Regions from separate parts of the Dechloromonas sp. ZS-1 genome, predicted to be linked through region 2. Evidence: riboswitches for the same ligand, from Rfam matches in the RefSeq annotation. Region 2 holds a riboswitch; each other region holds the start of a gene.
The links. Region 2 has a riboswitch for cobalamin ahead of AACO21_RS04550 (TonB-dependent receptor). Riboswitches for the same ligand answer to the same signal wherever they lie in the genome.
Positions count from the first base shown of each region.

Region 1: it holds a riboswitch for cobalamin, as region 2 does, so the genes downstream of both, AACO21_RS00425 (TonB-dependent receptor) here and AACO21_RS04550 (TonB-dependent receptor) in region 2, are expected to answer to the same signal.
Region 3: it holds a riboswitch for cobalamin, as region 2 does, so the genes downstream of both, AACO21_RS12300 (TonB-dependent receptor) here and AACO21_RS04550 (TonB-dependent receptor) in region 2, are expected to answer to the same signal.

Region 1 covers NZ_JBDIYD010000001.1:84,484-89,441, forward strand. The annotation lists gene AACO21_RS00405 (EVE domain-containing protein) at 1-56, opposite strand, end outside; RNA gene ssrS (6S RNA) at 110-290, opposite strand; gene AACO21_RS00415 (cell division protein ZapA) at 325-651, opposite strand; gene AACO21_RS00420 (hypothetical protein) at 653-850, opposite strand; cobalamin riboswitch at 964-1,171, shown strand; gene AACO21_RS00425 (TonB-dependent receptor) at 1,277-3,100, shown strand; gene AACO21_RS00430 (iron ABC transporter permease) at 3,105-4,082, shown strand; gene AACO21_RS00435 (ABC transporter ATP-binding protein) at 4,079-4,852, shown strand; gene cobO (cob(I)yrinic acid a,c-diamide adenosyltransferase) at 4,856-4,958, shown strand, end outside.
Region 2 covers NZ_JBDIYD010000002.1:361,814-366,771, forward strand. The annotation lists gene AACO21_RS04535 (Fur family transcriptional regulator) at 75-545, opposite strand; gene AACO21_RS04540 (GTP-binding protein) at 627-1,709, shown strand; gene AACO21_RS04545 (6-carboxytetrahydropterin synthase) at 1,703-2,293, shown strand; cobalamin riboswitch at 2,415-2,670, shown strand; gene AACO21_RS04550 (TonB-dependent receptor) at 2,796-4,901, shown strand; gene AACO21_RS04555 (PepSY domain-containing protein) at 4,903-4,958, shown strand, end outside.
Region 3 covers NZ_JBDIYD010000009.1:89,644-94,601, reverse strand. The annotation lists gene amrS (AmmeMemoRadiSam system radical SAM enzyme) at 1-327, shown strand, start outside; gene AACO21_RS12305 (hypothetical protein) at 324-917, shown strand; cobalamin riboswitch at 994-1,252, shown strand; gene AACO21_RS12300 (TonB-dependent receptor) at 1,375-3,471, shown strand; gene AACO21_RS12295 (transporter substrate-binding domain-containing protein) at 3,522-4,304, shown strand; gene upp (uracil phosphoribosyltransferase) at 4,396-4,958, shown strand, end outside.

The DNA.
Region 1 (4,958 bases), on a different contig from region 2:
GCAAGATCGTCGATGGAAACCTCATCCGGCTCCGATTTCATCAACCAGTACGACACGCCTTTCTCCAATGAAAAACGGGCGGCAGAGTCATCTGCCACCCGTTTGAATATTGGCCCCCGCGGGTGCCGTCAGGCCGGCATCCTGAACCGGGGTTCAGAGTGGTTGCTTTCCTCCCGCATCAGGCACGCTCGACGAAGAGCGCGCACAACAGCGGTTTCAACGGTCCGCAACCGATGCCAATCAGCATTGGTTCAAGGAATCTATGGCCTTAACGAACACCGCAGGGGACACACTGCGGATGGTACCGGGATCAACAGCGCGGGATCACAGATCCAGTTGCTGCTGGGGCACCAGCACGGCATCCAGCCGTGCTCCCATGTCTTCGATTCTACGCTTCGTATCGGAAGTATCAACACCGTCCGTCGGTGTGCTGCCTTCGATCAGGGTCAGGCGTTCATGTGCAATGTTCAGCGCCGCCATGACCGCCACACGCTCGGCGATCGAACTCTTGGTCCGCTGCGCGATTTCGCGCATCTTGCCATCCACAAGATCGACGGCCGACAACAAGGCGGCACGCTCTTCCGGCAGACAGGCCACGCGGTATTCGCGACCCATGATCTTGACGTCGAGGAAATTGGTCTCGGCGCTCATCTCAGGCATCCTCAGGGATTTGGTCCATCAGGCCCTCAAGACGTTCCCGTGCCTGCGTCATGGCCTGGCGCAAATGCAGGCGCTCCGCTTCGGCTGCGGCAATCTGGTTCTTCAGGACTTCGTTCTCGGCACGCAACTGTTGAATCAGGCCAATCGCCTGTTCAACCTTGCTTTCGAGCGCTTCGAGTTCGGTATTCATGGCGCGGACTATAAAGGTTGAATCGCTGCATGGTCAAGGACTAAGCCGTTCTTCTCAAAGTAGTTTATCGGCAATTTACAGATTGAATAATGCATTACAGCGTGATTACGCGTACAATCGCGCCCGCTTCAGGTGCTGCCGACGGACTCTCCGAACGCAGTTAAACGGGAAAGCGGTGCGTCGCCCAAGCGACCATGCCGCTGCTGCCCCCGCAACGGTAAGTGAGTGCGGGCCTGCCACAACGCCACTGGGACATATCCCGGGAAGGCGGCAGGTCAAGACTCGCGAGCCCGGATACCGGCCTGGATCAACTCGCTGAAGTGCCACGGGGTGGTGGCGCGGCTCGGTTCAAGGCCCATTCCCCTGCACTTCTTCCTCTGATCATCTCATGCTGCTGGCGGGGTCGCCATCAGCCTAGGAAGTGCCATGCCCCTTCGCCCCACCCCAATTGCAACCTTGCTGTCCCTTGCATTCGTACAAGTTGCCTCTGCAGAAGCACCGTCTCTGAATACAGTACAAGTGACCGCAACCCGCCAAGCCATGCGTGCCAATGAAGTGCTCGCTGATATCTCTGTGATTGAAAGAGAAGAGATCGAGCAAGCAGGTTCGTCCACGCTCACCGAGTTGCTCTCCCGACAACCCGGCATCGAAATGACGTCGAGTGGCAGTTACGGTGCCACCTCTAGCATTCTGATGCGAGGCACAAGCAAAGGCCACACGCTGGTCCTGGTGGATGGCATTCGCGTTGGCTCGGCATCCTCGGGAGAAATGGCAGCGTGGTCACGCCTCCCCCTCAATCAGATTGATCGAATTGAAATCCTTCGTGGTCCGGCCTCCTCCCTTTATGGCAGTGATGCCATCGGTGGGGTTATTCAGATCTTTACGCGCCGCGGGAACGGTCCCATTAAATTCAACGCAGAAGTAGGCGCAGGGACTTACGATACCCAAACAGAAAGCTTCGGATTCTCAGGCGGACAGGATGGTTGGCACTATGCCGCCAACGTAGGCCACAGCCAAACCCGGGGGTTCAATAGCACCACACCACGGAGTGGTGGATATAACCGCGACCGTGACAGCTTCAGCAACACCAATTTCTCCGGCAGTCTTGGCTATACCTTTGCCAAAGGCCACGAGGCAGGCGCCAGCTACTACTTCAGTGACGGGGACAGTGGCTATGACAGTTCGACAGACAAGACTGCCATTTGGCGAAACCAGTTGGCCATCTCGACCTTAAGCACGTATCTCAAAAACGCCATCACACAGAATTGGACCAGCACCCTGCGCCTTGGCCAAAGCGTAGATGAAACGCGCGCAATGAAAAATGGTGCGCTTGATAGCTTGTTTAAAACTGTCCAACGCCAATACACCTGGCAGCATGATTTCAAGCTTCCGGTCGGCAACGCCCTATTTGCGTTGGAGCGCCTCGATCAATCGGTCACGGGGACCGGCAAGTACCCGATTGAAGAACGTACGATTGACTCGCTACTCCTGGGCTGGAATGGCCAGATTGGCGGCCACCATCTGCAGGTAAATGCCCGCAATGACAACAGTTCCCAGTTTGGCGACAAGACAACCGGCGCCATCGCCTACGGCTACCAACTGACCCAGCATTGGCGTGCCAATGCCGGCCTGGGTACGGCCTTCAAGGCGCCGTCCTTCAGTGACTTGTACTACCCACTCACCAGTGGCCGCCAAGGGAATCCGAACCTCAAGCCAGAAAGCTCGATCAATCAGGAAGCGGCCATACAGTACGACAATGGTCGTCACCGTGCCTCATTGACGCTCTTTCAGAACCGGGTTGCCGACCTGATCTCGTGGTCCGGTCTTAATACCCCGATCAATATTGGTGAAGCAAAAATTCAAGGGGCTACCTTGAGCTACGAGGGAAAAATTGCCGACTATGACTTGAGCGCCAGCTACAGCCATGTCGATCCGCGTGATCGTGCCATGCACCGACTCCTGGCCCGCCGTGCCCAGAACTATGGATCGGCCAGCATTGGCAAACAGCTTGGAGCCTGGGAATGGCGCCTCGAACTGCAAGCACAAGGGCAGCGTTTTGACACCGACGCCAATACCCGCAAGCTGGCTGGCTATGCACTCACCAATGTTTATGCCGCCTACCGTTTCGAGCGTGACTGGTCCGTTTTCGCGCGCGTCAACAACATGTTTGACCGCAACTACGAAACCGCTGCTGACTTCACCACCCCCGGCCTGAACGCCTTCATCGGCGTCCGCTACGCACCGAAGTAAGCCCATGCCCTCCCGCCGCCGCGCCCTGCTCATCCTGCTCGCGCTCTGTCTCCTAGCCGGGGCGAGCTTTGCAGTGGCGCTCAGTCTGGGCAGCCTGCACATTCCGGTTTCGGATGTGTGGGCGGCGTTGACCGGCGGGGAAGCGGGCGGCATGGACGTGGTGCTGCAACTGCGTTTGCCGCGAGCGATTGCCGGCTTTGCCTGCGGCGGCCTGCTCGCCCTGGCCGGCGCGCTGATGCAGGTGTTGCTGCGCAATCCGTTGGCCGATCCTTATGTACTGGGGATTTCCGGCGGGGCGGGCGTCGGGGCGATGTTCGCCATCCTGCTCGGGCTGCCGATCATCGGGATCGACGGCTTGGCACTGGCCGGCGCGCTGGGGGCCATGTTCATCGTGTTTGGCCTGGCGCACGGCGATGGCAGCTGGACCCAGACCCGCTTGCTGCTCACCGGCGTCATCGTCGCCGCCGGTTGTGGCGCGCTGATTGCACTGATGCTCGCCATTGCCCCGGAGCACAAACTGCGCGGCATGCTGTTCTGGCTGATGGGCGACCTCGGCCAGAGCACACACTGGTGGCCACCGGTGCTTGCCTTAGTTGTGGCGCTGGCCGTGGCCGTGCCCTATGCCCGCGAGCTCAACCTGCTCTCACGCGGGCTGATGCAGGCGCGCGCCCTTGGGGTCTCGGTCGACCGCCTGCGCTACATCGTGTATCTGCTGGCTTCGCTGGCCACCGCCGCCTCGGTGACCACGGCCGGCTCGATCGGCTTTGTCGGTCTCGTCGTACCGCATCTGGTGCGTCTGGCCACCGGCAACGATCAGCGTCTGCTGCTCCCGGCCTCGGTGTTGGCTGGCGGTTCCCTGCTCGTGCTGGCCGATACCGCTGCACGCACCGTGCTCGCGCCGCAGCAACTGCCGGTCGGCGTGCTGACGGCCCTGATCGGCGTGCCGGTTTTCCTCTTCCTGCTGTCGAGGCAACCGAAATGAGCCGGCCCCTGCTTGAAGCCCATCAGCTGCGGGTTGAAATTGCCGGCAAAACAGTGGTCGACCGCATCGATCTGCAGGTCGCGGGCGGTGAACGTCTGGCCATTCTCGGCCGCAACGGTGCCGGTAAATCGACGCTGCTCTCCGTACTGGCCGGCTTGCGCAAGCCGGATGGCGGCGCCGTGCTGCTCGATGGTGAAGATTGCGCCCTGTTGCCGGCGCGGGAGTCCGCCTTGCGCCGGGCCTGGCTCGGCCAGTTTCAGAACGATCCCTTCGGCTCAACCGTACTCGAAACCGCCCTCACCGGTCGTCATCCGCACCTTGGCCGTTGGGCCTGGGAAAGCAGGCACGATGCCGATCTCGCACGCAGCGCCCTGAGCGCTGTCGGACTGGCCGGCATGGAGGAGCGCCAGATTCACACCTTGTCCGGCGGCGAACGCCAGCGCCTGGCCATTGCCACGCTGCTCACCCAGGCGGCCCCGCTCTATCTGCTGGACGAACCGCTGTCGCACCTCGACCTGAACCACCAGATGGCCGTCCTCGAACTCTTTGCCGGCACGGCCCGCGATTGTGGTGCCGGCGTGGTCATGGTTCTGCACGACCCGGCCCTGGCCCACCGCTTTTGCGACCGTGCCCTGCTCGTGCATGGCGATGGGTGCACGGAGCAGGGGCCGGTCGACGCCATCCTGACCGCAGAAAAGCTGTCCCAACTTTACGGCTATGGCCTGCGTCAGCTCGACGATCGCGGCCACCGCTGTTTCATCCCGGAGTAAGTCATGAGCATCAGCCACGAAACCCGCATGCAGAAGAAAAAAGCCGTCGTCGATGAAAAAATCGCCGCCGCGCAGGAAGAGCGCGGGGTCTTGCTGGTCAATACCG
Region 2 (4,958 bases):
CTTGAGAAACGGACAAAGACAGGATTGTCTCAAAGCGGCCGCGCCGCTAACAGCGGCAAACGGCATTTTTCTCGTCAGGTGGCGTGTTTGGCCTGGCAGTCAGGACAGCGCGTGGCCAGTTCGATCTCCTGGCAGTCAAAGCGGTGGCCGACCCGGGCCAGCTGCTGCTGAACGGTGTCGATCAAGCCGTGATCATGCAGTTCGCTGACGCTGCCGCAGCCCGTACAGACGAGAAAGAGGCCGGGCAACTGATGGCTTTCGTGGCGGCAGGCGACAAATTGGTTGAGCCGCTCGATTTTGTGCACCAGGCCCTGCTCGATCAGGAAATCGAGGGCGCGGTACACCGTCGGCGGCGTCGCATTGCTGCGCAGCGTCTTGATGCGGGCCAGCAGGTCATAGGCCTTGAGGCCGTTGTCGTGTTCGAGCAGCAGGGCCAGCACGTCGCGCCGGATGGGCGTGAGCTGGACGCCCTGATCCTTGCAGCGCAAGGCGGCACGCGCCAGGTAGTCGGCGCCGGTCTGGGCGCAGGAGGCTTCGGCAGTCATGGGCGTCATTGTAGAGGGGCGGGCTTGGTGATTACAAATGATATGTTATAACATTGCATCTTTCACCACGCATCGATCACCATGGCTTCGAACGACCGCCGCATTCCCGTGACCCTGCTGACCGGTTTTCTCGGGGCAGGCAAGACCACGCTGCTCAATCACCTGCTCAGCCAGCCGGAGATGGCGCGCACGGCGGTACTCATCAATGAATTCGGCAGCGTGGCGGTCGACCATCATCTGGTGAGCAAAATCGACGAAAACATGGTCCTGCTCGACTCCGGCTGCATCTGCTGCACCGTGCGCAGCGACCTGACGCGTAGCCTGACCGAGCTGTTCATGAAGAGTCTGCGCCGCGAACTGCCGCCGATCGAGCGTGTGATCATCGAAACCACCGGCCTGGCCGATCCGGCGCCGGTGATCTTCACGCTGATGGAAGACTTTTTCGTGGCCGACCGTTTCCGCACCGATGGCGTGGTCACCGTGGTCGACAGCACGCACGCCCTGGAACAACTGGCACGCCAGCCGGAGCCGGTCAAGCAGGTGGCCATGGCCGACCGCCTGCTGCTCAGCAAATGCGACCTGGCCAGCCCGGAACAACTTGAAGCGGTGAGCAGCACCTTGCGCCGCCTCAACCCCTCCGCCCCCCAGATCTATGTGCGGCGCGGCGAAGTCGCCCTCGCCTCACTGACCGACTGCGGCTTGTACGACCCTGGCAACAAGACAGCCGATGTCGCCAACTGGCTGGCCGAAGAAAAAGTCCGAGAAGAACGCCGCCAGGCCAACGGACATCATCACCACCACCACGATGTCGACCGCCACGATGCGCACGTCTACAGCTTTGCCCTGACCTTCGATCAGCCCTTGCAATGGGTCTTCTTTGCCGATGCCGTCCGCACCCTGCTCGACACCGTGGGCGAACGCATCCTGCGGATCAAGGGCCTGCTGAACATCGAAGGCGACCCCAAGCCGCGCGTCATCCAGTGCGTCCAGCAGGTCATGTACCCCTACGCCATGCTTGATGCCTGGCCGAGCGATGCGCCCTACAACGACCGAAAGAGCCGCCTCGTTTTCATCGTGCGTGACGTGCCGCAAGGCATGATCGAACAGGCTTTCGAGATGTTCTGCGGCGTCCGCGACAGCGGCGCACCGGCTGATCCGTGCTGATCCGCAAACGCTTCAAGTTCGAGCATGCCCATATCGTGCGCGGCTGCAGCACGCGGCGCTGCTCGCACTCGATCCACGGCCACTCGTACAAGCTCGACCTGCTGCTCGAAGCCGACACGCTGGACCACGGCCAGATGGTCTATGACTTCGGCCTCCTGAAGCAGGGGCCGAACTGGCTGATCGATGCCTTCGACCATGCCATCAGCGTCTGGGCCGGTGACGATCCGGCCTATCTGGCGGCCGCGCAGCAGTTTTCCGAGCGCTGGCTGATCCTGCCCGTTTCACCGAGTGCCGAGCAGTTCGCGCGCGTCTTCTTCGTACTTATCGACCATGTGCTGCAGCATACGCCGCACCGCAATGGCGAAGGCGCGGTGCGTCTCAACTCGGTCATCGTGCATGAAACCGAAACCGGCTACGCCCAGTGTTTCCGGGCGGATGCGGTCAACCCGGCCATGGGCCTGATTTTGCCGGCGGACGTGCAGTTCTCGCCCGCCCTCCGCGCCGACTGGCCCGCACCGCAGGCCAGTCCGGCCGCCGCCCTGCTCCACCGCCTCTTCCCCGCCCCGGCACAGCGTGCGGCTTGAGCATGGGTTGCCCATCCCGGCGGCAAAACGTATGATGCCGCCGCAGTTGTCCTTCCTGCACGGGGGGACAACGCAGTACGCCATCCAGACAGAACCGGATACCTTCCGGGTGGCGACTCAGGGTATCCACACTGCATCAGGTGCCTGTTTTGGTGACAAAACGGGTGAAACGGGAATGAGGTGCGCGCCCCCTTGGGGTTGCAATGCCTCGGCTGCCCCCGCAACGGTAAGCCAGTGCGGCTGCATCACGGTGAATCGACGATTCACCTGCCACTGCGACATGACGTGGCGTCCGGACGGACGCGCGCGGATGACGTGGGAAGGCGATGCGGCAAGACTGGCAAGCCCGGAGACCGGCCTGCTGCATTCGTGCTGTCCGAGCCATCGGTACAGCGTATGCAATGGATCGTCTGCGGGGATGCGGAGGATGACAGCGATGCGTCGACCACAGGTCGTCGCCGATCATCTTTGCGCGTGCAGACGGTCCTTTTGAGGAAAGACCATGTTGCACACTCTGCCCTACCCCTTGTTCACACCCAACCGCCTGGCGGCCGCCGTCGCCCTGGCCACGAGCCTGCCGGTTTTTGCCCAAACCACGCTGTCGACCGTCGAGGTCAGCGCTCATCGCAACGCCGCCAGCCTGCATCTCGATCAGGCCACGCCGACCGGCAGCCGCACGGGCATCACGGCGCGCGAACTGCCGGCCGCAGTCAGCACGGTCGATGCCCTGCAAATGCAGGAGCGCGGCGACTTCCAGATCCGCGAGGGGATCACCCGCGCCACCGGGATCACCGACATCGGCTCCGGCGGGACGGGGGGCTTGTCCTTCTCCGCACGCGGCTACACCGGCACCAACTCGGTCGGCATTGCCGAAGACGGCATCCGGATCCAGACCGGTGCCGGCACGCAAAACTATCCGGGCAGCGCCTGGGGCTATGAGCGCGTCGAAGTGCTGCATGGCCCGGCCTCGGTGGTCTTTGGCAGCGGTACGGTGGGGGCAACGATCAACGCCATCCGCAAGGAACCGAGCCGGACCGCCAGCCAGGAAGCCATGGCCGCCGTCGGCACCGATGGCGTCAAGCGCCTCGGGGTCGGCGCCACCGGCGGGCTGGGCGAGATTGCCAGCTACCGGATCGACGCCTACGGCACCGATATCGATGGTTACCGCGACCTCGGCCAATCCCGGGAAGCCAAGCTGATGAGCCGGCTGCGCCTGCAGCCGAGCAGCGATCTGCGCGTGGACCTGACGGCCGATTACAGCGTCAATCGCCCGGAACGCTACTGGGGCACGCCGCATGACAACGGCCGCATCCTGCCGGAACTGCGCCGCGAGAACTACAACGCCGACGACGCCGTGATCCGCTACGCCGACACGCGTCTGCGCGCCCGCGTCGAATGGCAGGTCAATGATCGCCTGAGCCTGAGCAACGAGCTGTATCACCTCGAATCCAAGCGCCGCTGGATGAACATCGAAAGCTATACGCTGAATACCGCCGCCCATCGCGTCGACCGTAGCGATTACCTGCACATCCAGCATGAGCTCGCGCAGACCGGCAACCGCCTTGAGGCCAGCCTGAAGCACGGCAGCCATCGCGCCGTGCTGGGCTGGGAGGCGGCCCGGGTAAGTTTCCGGCACATCAACAACGCCCCCTATGGCGGCAGTTCCAGCGTGAGCATCCAGAATCCGGCACATGGTCAGTGGTTCAGCCCGGATGCCACCCTGGCCAAATTCGACACCGCCAGCACCCTGCACGGCTTTTATGCCGAAGATGCCTGGCAGTTCGACGAACGCTGGCTGCTGCTGGCCGGCTTCCGTCATGACCGCGCCAATATCTATCGCGACGAACTGGTTTCGGGCACCGACTTTGGCCGCAGCCTGACCGGCAATGCCTGGCGTCTCGGCCTGACCCACTTCCTGACCCGCGATACCAGCGTGTACGCCCAGTACGCCACCGGCCACGATCCGGTGACCTCGATGATTTCGCTCAATCTGGCCAATGCGGACTTCAAGCTGACCCGCGGCAAGCTGGTCGAAGTCGGCCTCAAACAGAAGCTGGGCAACGGCCTGGGTGAGTGGAGCGCTGCCTTCTACCGCATCGACAAGGACGACATCGTCACCCGCGACCCGAACAACTCGGCCCTCTCCATCCAGGGTGGCAGCCAGTATTCGCAAGGAATCGAGCTCGCCGCCGCACTCACGCCTTCGCCAAACTGGCGCTTTGAAGGCAACGTCACGCGTCTGCAGGCGGAATACACGCACCTCATCGAGCGCGTGAGCGGCGTCGGCGTCTCGCGCGCCGGCAACACGCCGGCCAACGTGCCGACCTTTGTCGCCAACCTCTGGGGCCACTACCGCCTGGGTGCAATGCAAACCTCGCTCGGCCTGCGCCATGTCGGCAAGAACTACGCCGACAACGCCAACAGCCTGCAACTTGGCGCCTACACGGTGGCTGATGCGAGCATCGCCTGGCAGGTCGATGGCAAGACGACGCTGCGCCTGCTCGGCCGCAACCTGGCCGACAAGCTCTACGCCACGCGAACCTACAACAACCAGATGATCCTGGGCGAAGCCCGCCGCTTCGAGCTGGTGGCCGAGATGAAGTTCTAAGATGGCCAAGGGGACTTACCTGCGCCTGTTGCACCTCAGCCACCGCTGGCTGGGCAT
Region 3 (4,958 bases), on a different contig from region 2:
GCCTTTCACCCCGACTGGCGCTTGCGCGACCGGCCCAACACGCCCCTCGCCACCCTGCAAGGCGCTCGCCAACTGGCGCGCGAAGCCGGCCTTCAGCATGTCTATCTCGGCAATGTGCGCGATCCGGAAGGCGGCGTGACGCACTGCCCACACTGCGCGCAAACGCTGATCCGCCGTGACGGTTATACAATTCAGGACTATGCGCTGACTGCCGACGGCACCTGCCCGCATTGCCAAACCCCGCTGGCCGGGCGCTTTGGCGCGCAACTCGGGCATGCCGGCCAGGCGTTCGGCGCACGCCGCATCCCCATTCGCCTGCAATCATGAACCGCACCCTGATTCGAAACACCCCCTTGGGTTCCCTGCATGGCAGTCTCGATCTGCCGGATCAGCCGCGCGGGCTGGTCTTGCTGGCCCGTGCGCATCATGCACCGGTCGACGCCTGGATCACGGCCAATCTCGCCGCCCGCCATTTCGCGGTGTGCAGCATGGAACTGCTGACAGCCCAGGAAAGCCGTTTTGCCGATGCCACCCAGAACGTGCCCAAACTGACCGAGCGCCTGCTGGATCTGCTCGACATGCTGCGCCACGATGGCGATACCGAGTCCCTGCCGCTGGCGATTTTCGCGTCCGGCGACGCCTCACCGGCCGCGCTCCGTGCTGCAGCGCAGCGTGACACCCAGGTCAAGGCACTGGCCTGTCATGGCGGCCTGATCGATCGGGCCGGCTTGCAGGCCCTCAAACTGCTGGCGGCACCGCTCTGCATGCTGCTCGATACCGGAGACGAGCCGGCAAAAACAGCCTCGGAGCGCGCCTTTCCCCATCTCGCCGTGGCCCATGAATGCCACCTCCTGACGCCGGGTGAAGACCCGGTCCTGCGCACCGCCGCCTGGTTCAATCTGCATCTCTCGCGCTGAAGCACGGCATTGCATCGGCATGGGCAAACATGCCCGATCCTGATACAGTGCGGGCCTCGCTACCGGGAAATACCGGCGGCGAAACCTCGCTACAGGTTCCTGGATACCCCGGTATCCAGGTGAAACGGGAACAGGGTGCGCGTTGATCGCAAAGCCCTGGCTGCCCCCGCAACGGTAAGCAGGACAAAGCAATATCATGGTGTGATTGCCTCTAGAGCAAGGCACCGGCCACTGGGTGTTACGTGTCAGATACGCCCGGGAAGGCGATATTGCCGGCATCGTTTTGAACGATGCGCCTGCCAGCCCGGAGACCGGCCTGTCGTGATCAGGTCGGCGGTCAACGGCTGCCGATGCCTTAAAACAGACCGTCTGCGGGGATGCAGAAGGCTGCGGGTGCACAAGTTCCCTTGTGTGCCGCAGTGAATGCCGGGCGGACGGTCCTTGTTGGAACAAGCTGATGATTTACCGCTCATTCACCCCCACCCTGGTTGCCGCTGCCCTAGCCTGCCTGGGCCATGCGCACGCCGCCGGCATTCCCACCTTGCAGGAAGTTTCGGTCACCAGCGGCAGCCAGAATCTGACCGGCATTGCCGACTCGGCCAGCGAGGGCACCGTTACCGCCAAACAACTGGCCAATCGTCCCTTGTTGCGCCCGGCGGAAGTTCTCGAGGTCGTGCCCGGCATGATGGTGACCCAGCACTCCGGTGACGGCAAAGCCAATCAATACTTTCTGCGCGGTTTCAATCTGGATCACGGCAGCGATTTCGCGACGCACGTGATGGGCATGCCGGCCAACATGGTGACGCATGCACACGGTCAGGGTTACATGGATCTCAATTATCTGATCCCGGAACTGATCGGCAACGTCAAATACCGTAAAGGCGTGTATGCCGCGGAGGATGGCGATTTCGCCACCGCAGGTGCGGCCCGCATCGACTATGTACGCAAGCTGGATCAAGCCTTTGTCGACCTCAGTCTGGGGCAAGGCAATTATCGTCGCCTGCTCAGCGCCGGCAGCCATGCGTTCAACGGCATGAACCTGCTCGGGGCGCTGGAAGTGGCCGGCAATGACGGCCCCTGGGATCAGGCAGAACACCTGAAGAAAACCAACGGGGTGGTTCGCCTCAGTTCGGGTACGGCAGCCAACGGTTTTGCCCTGACCGGCATGCTGTATGAGGCCCGCTGGCGCGCCACCGAGCATCTGCCGGCGCGTGCCATCGACAGCGGAGAAATCCCCCGTTATGGTGCCCTTTCCCCCAACGATGGCGGCAAGACCCACCGCTACAGCCTCTCCGGCGACTGGGCACGCACCGAGGCGGATGGCGCGCGCAAGCTCAATCTGTATGTCGTCGACTATGGTTTGAACCTCTATTCGGCCCCCTCCGGGTTCATCAGCGGCGCGCAGGGCGACCAGCACGAGCAGGCCGACCAGCGCACACTCTGGGGCGGCCAGGCCAGCCGCAGCTGGCTGCTCGGCCCGAACTGGCGGGATACCGAATTGACCCTCGGCCTGCAGTTCCGCCAGGACCGGATCGGTAAGGTGGGGCTGTACAGCACGGAGAATCGCCAACGCACCCGCACCGTCCGTGAGGATCGCGTGCTGCAGAGCAACCTGGGCCTCCATATCGACGCCCGTACGCAATGGACCGATTGGTTCCGGACTCAGATTGGCCTGCGGCATGACCAGATCCAAGCCCGCGCCACAGCGCTGGGCGGCGCCAACAACATGGAGAATGGCGGCCAGGAGGGCGCACATCAGACCAGCCCTAAACTGGGCCTGGTTTTCGGGCCATTCCAGCTCCTGGGTGAAACCGAGTTTTACGCCAATACCGGCCGGGGTTTTCATAGCAATGATGCGCGGGGCGCGACGGCACGCATCAACCCTCAGGATGGCAGTACCGCCACGCCGGTACCGCTGATCGTCCGGGCACGCGGCAACGAACTCGGTATGCGAGCGACCCCCTTGCCGGGCTGGCACAGCAACCTCAACGTCTGGCAAATGAATCTCGAATCGGAGCTTGTCTTTATCGGCGACGAGGGGGTGACGGAGCCGAAGGGGGCTTCCCGGCGTCACGGTATCGAGTGGTCGAACCATGTCGTACCGGTTGACGGCTGGATTCTCGATGCTGATCTTGCCTGGTCAAAGGCACGTTTCAAGGATGCCAATGTCGACAATGGCGGGCGCCACGTACCCAACGCCATTCCGCTCACCGCCTCGCTCGGCTTGACTGCGGATCAGGGGGGCAAGTGGTTTGGCGGCGTACGCCTGCGCTACCTCGGCGCCTATGCGCTGGAGGAGACCGGGACGCAAAAATCGACGCCCTTCCTGATGGCGAGCCTGAAAGCCGGTTATCGCGTCGACCGTAACCTGCAGTTCACGCTCGATGTGCTCAATCTCTTTAATCGCAAGGCCAACGACATCGAATACTGGGGCAATGCCTGTACCCGAAACGAGCAAGCCAGTGGCGCCTGTGGCACGGATGGCATTGCCGGTCGCCTGATTCACCCGCTGGAACCCCGCACGCTCCGGCTCGGTATGCGGATCGGGTTTTAAGCGACCAAGCAGGATGAAGCGGCGCACAATACGCTAAGATGCACCCTACCATGCGTATTGTGCGACCCCGCTTTCATCGCCTCTTTGGAGGGCTTGCCTGTTTCTTGTGTTGTGCCGGTGTCCTGGCCCAGCCCTCGGCGGCACTCCCTCCCTTGCAGGCGCTGACTGAATCCTTGCCCCCGCTGAACTATGAGCAGGACGGCAAGGTAATCGGCTTTTCCAGTGAAGTCCTGGACCTGCTGGCCAAGGAAAGCGGACTGACCATCAGCAAAACGCTGTTGCCTTGGGCGCGGGCTTATCAACAGGCGCAGCAAGGCCCCAACAAGATCCTCTATTCCCTGGTCCGTACGCCGGAGCGTGAAGCACTTTTCCACTGGATCGGGCCGATCAGCAAGCGACGCATTTATTTATACCGGCAGGCAGCGCGCACGGATATCAAGCTCAAATCGCTCGACGACGCCACGGCGTACATGATTGGTACGGCCCAGGGATCCGCCGCCATGAACTTCCTGCTGGCGCGAGGCTTCGAAGTCGGCGTTCAGCTCGATCCCGCCCAGGACGATGCGCGCAACATGAAAAAATTCAAGGCCCAGCGCTTTGACTTGTTGCTCTCCCTCGATTGGGCGGCGATGTATAACGCACGGCAAAATGGCATGGACAGCCAGGCGCTCGTGCCCGCCCTGCTCGTCGATGACAGCAATGATTACTGGTTTGGTGTCAGTCTGGGCACCGATCCCAGAATCCTGAGCAAACTGGAATCCGCCATGGCGCGAATCCGCAAGGATGGTCGCCTGCAGGCCCTGGTCCGGCATTACCTCCCGAGCACGCCCTGAGGCGTGCAATTGTGGTTTTCCCGAGCGTGCGCGGCAAGCGGGAATCGGCTACCCTTCGCGCTGTCGAAACCCTTACCTGCCAGGACCCGCCATGCCGGTCATTGAACTCAAACACCCCCTCGTCAAACACAAGATCGGCCTGATGCGCGAAGGCGAGATCAGCACCAAAAAATTCCGCGAACTGACCGCCGAAATCGCCCGCCTGCTGACCTATGAAGCCTGCGCCGATTTCGAAATGGAAAAAGTCACCATCGCCGGCTGGGCCGGGCCGGTTGAAATTGATCAGATCAAAGGCAAGAAAGTCACCGTGGTACCCATTCTGCGCGCTGGACTGGGCATGCTTGATGGCTGCCTCGACCTCATTCCGAACGCCAAAGTCAGTGTGGTCGGCATTGCCCGCAATCACGACACCCTGATGCCGGAACCCTACTTCGAGCGTTTTGTCGGTCAACTGGAAGAGCGTCTGGCCATGATCATCGATCCGATGCTGGCCACCGGCGGCTCCCTGATCGCCACCATCGACATGCTCAAGCGCAACGGCTGCAAGCACATCAAGGCCCTGGTCCTGGTCGCCGCACCGGAAGGCATTGCCGCCCTCGAGGCAGCGCATCCGGATGTGCAGCTTTACACGGCTGCAGTCGATAGCCATCTGAA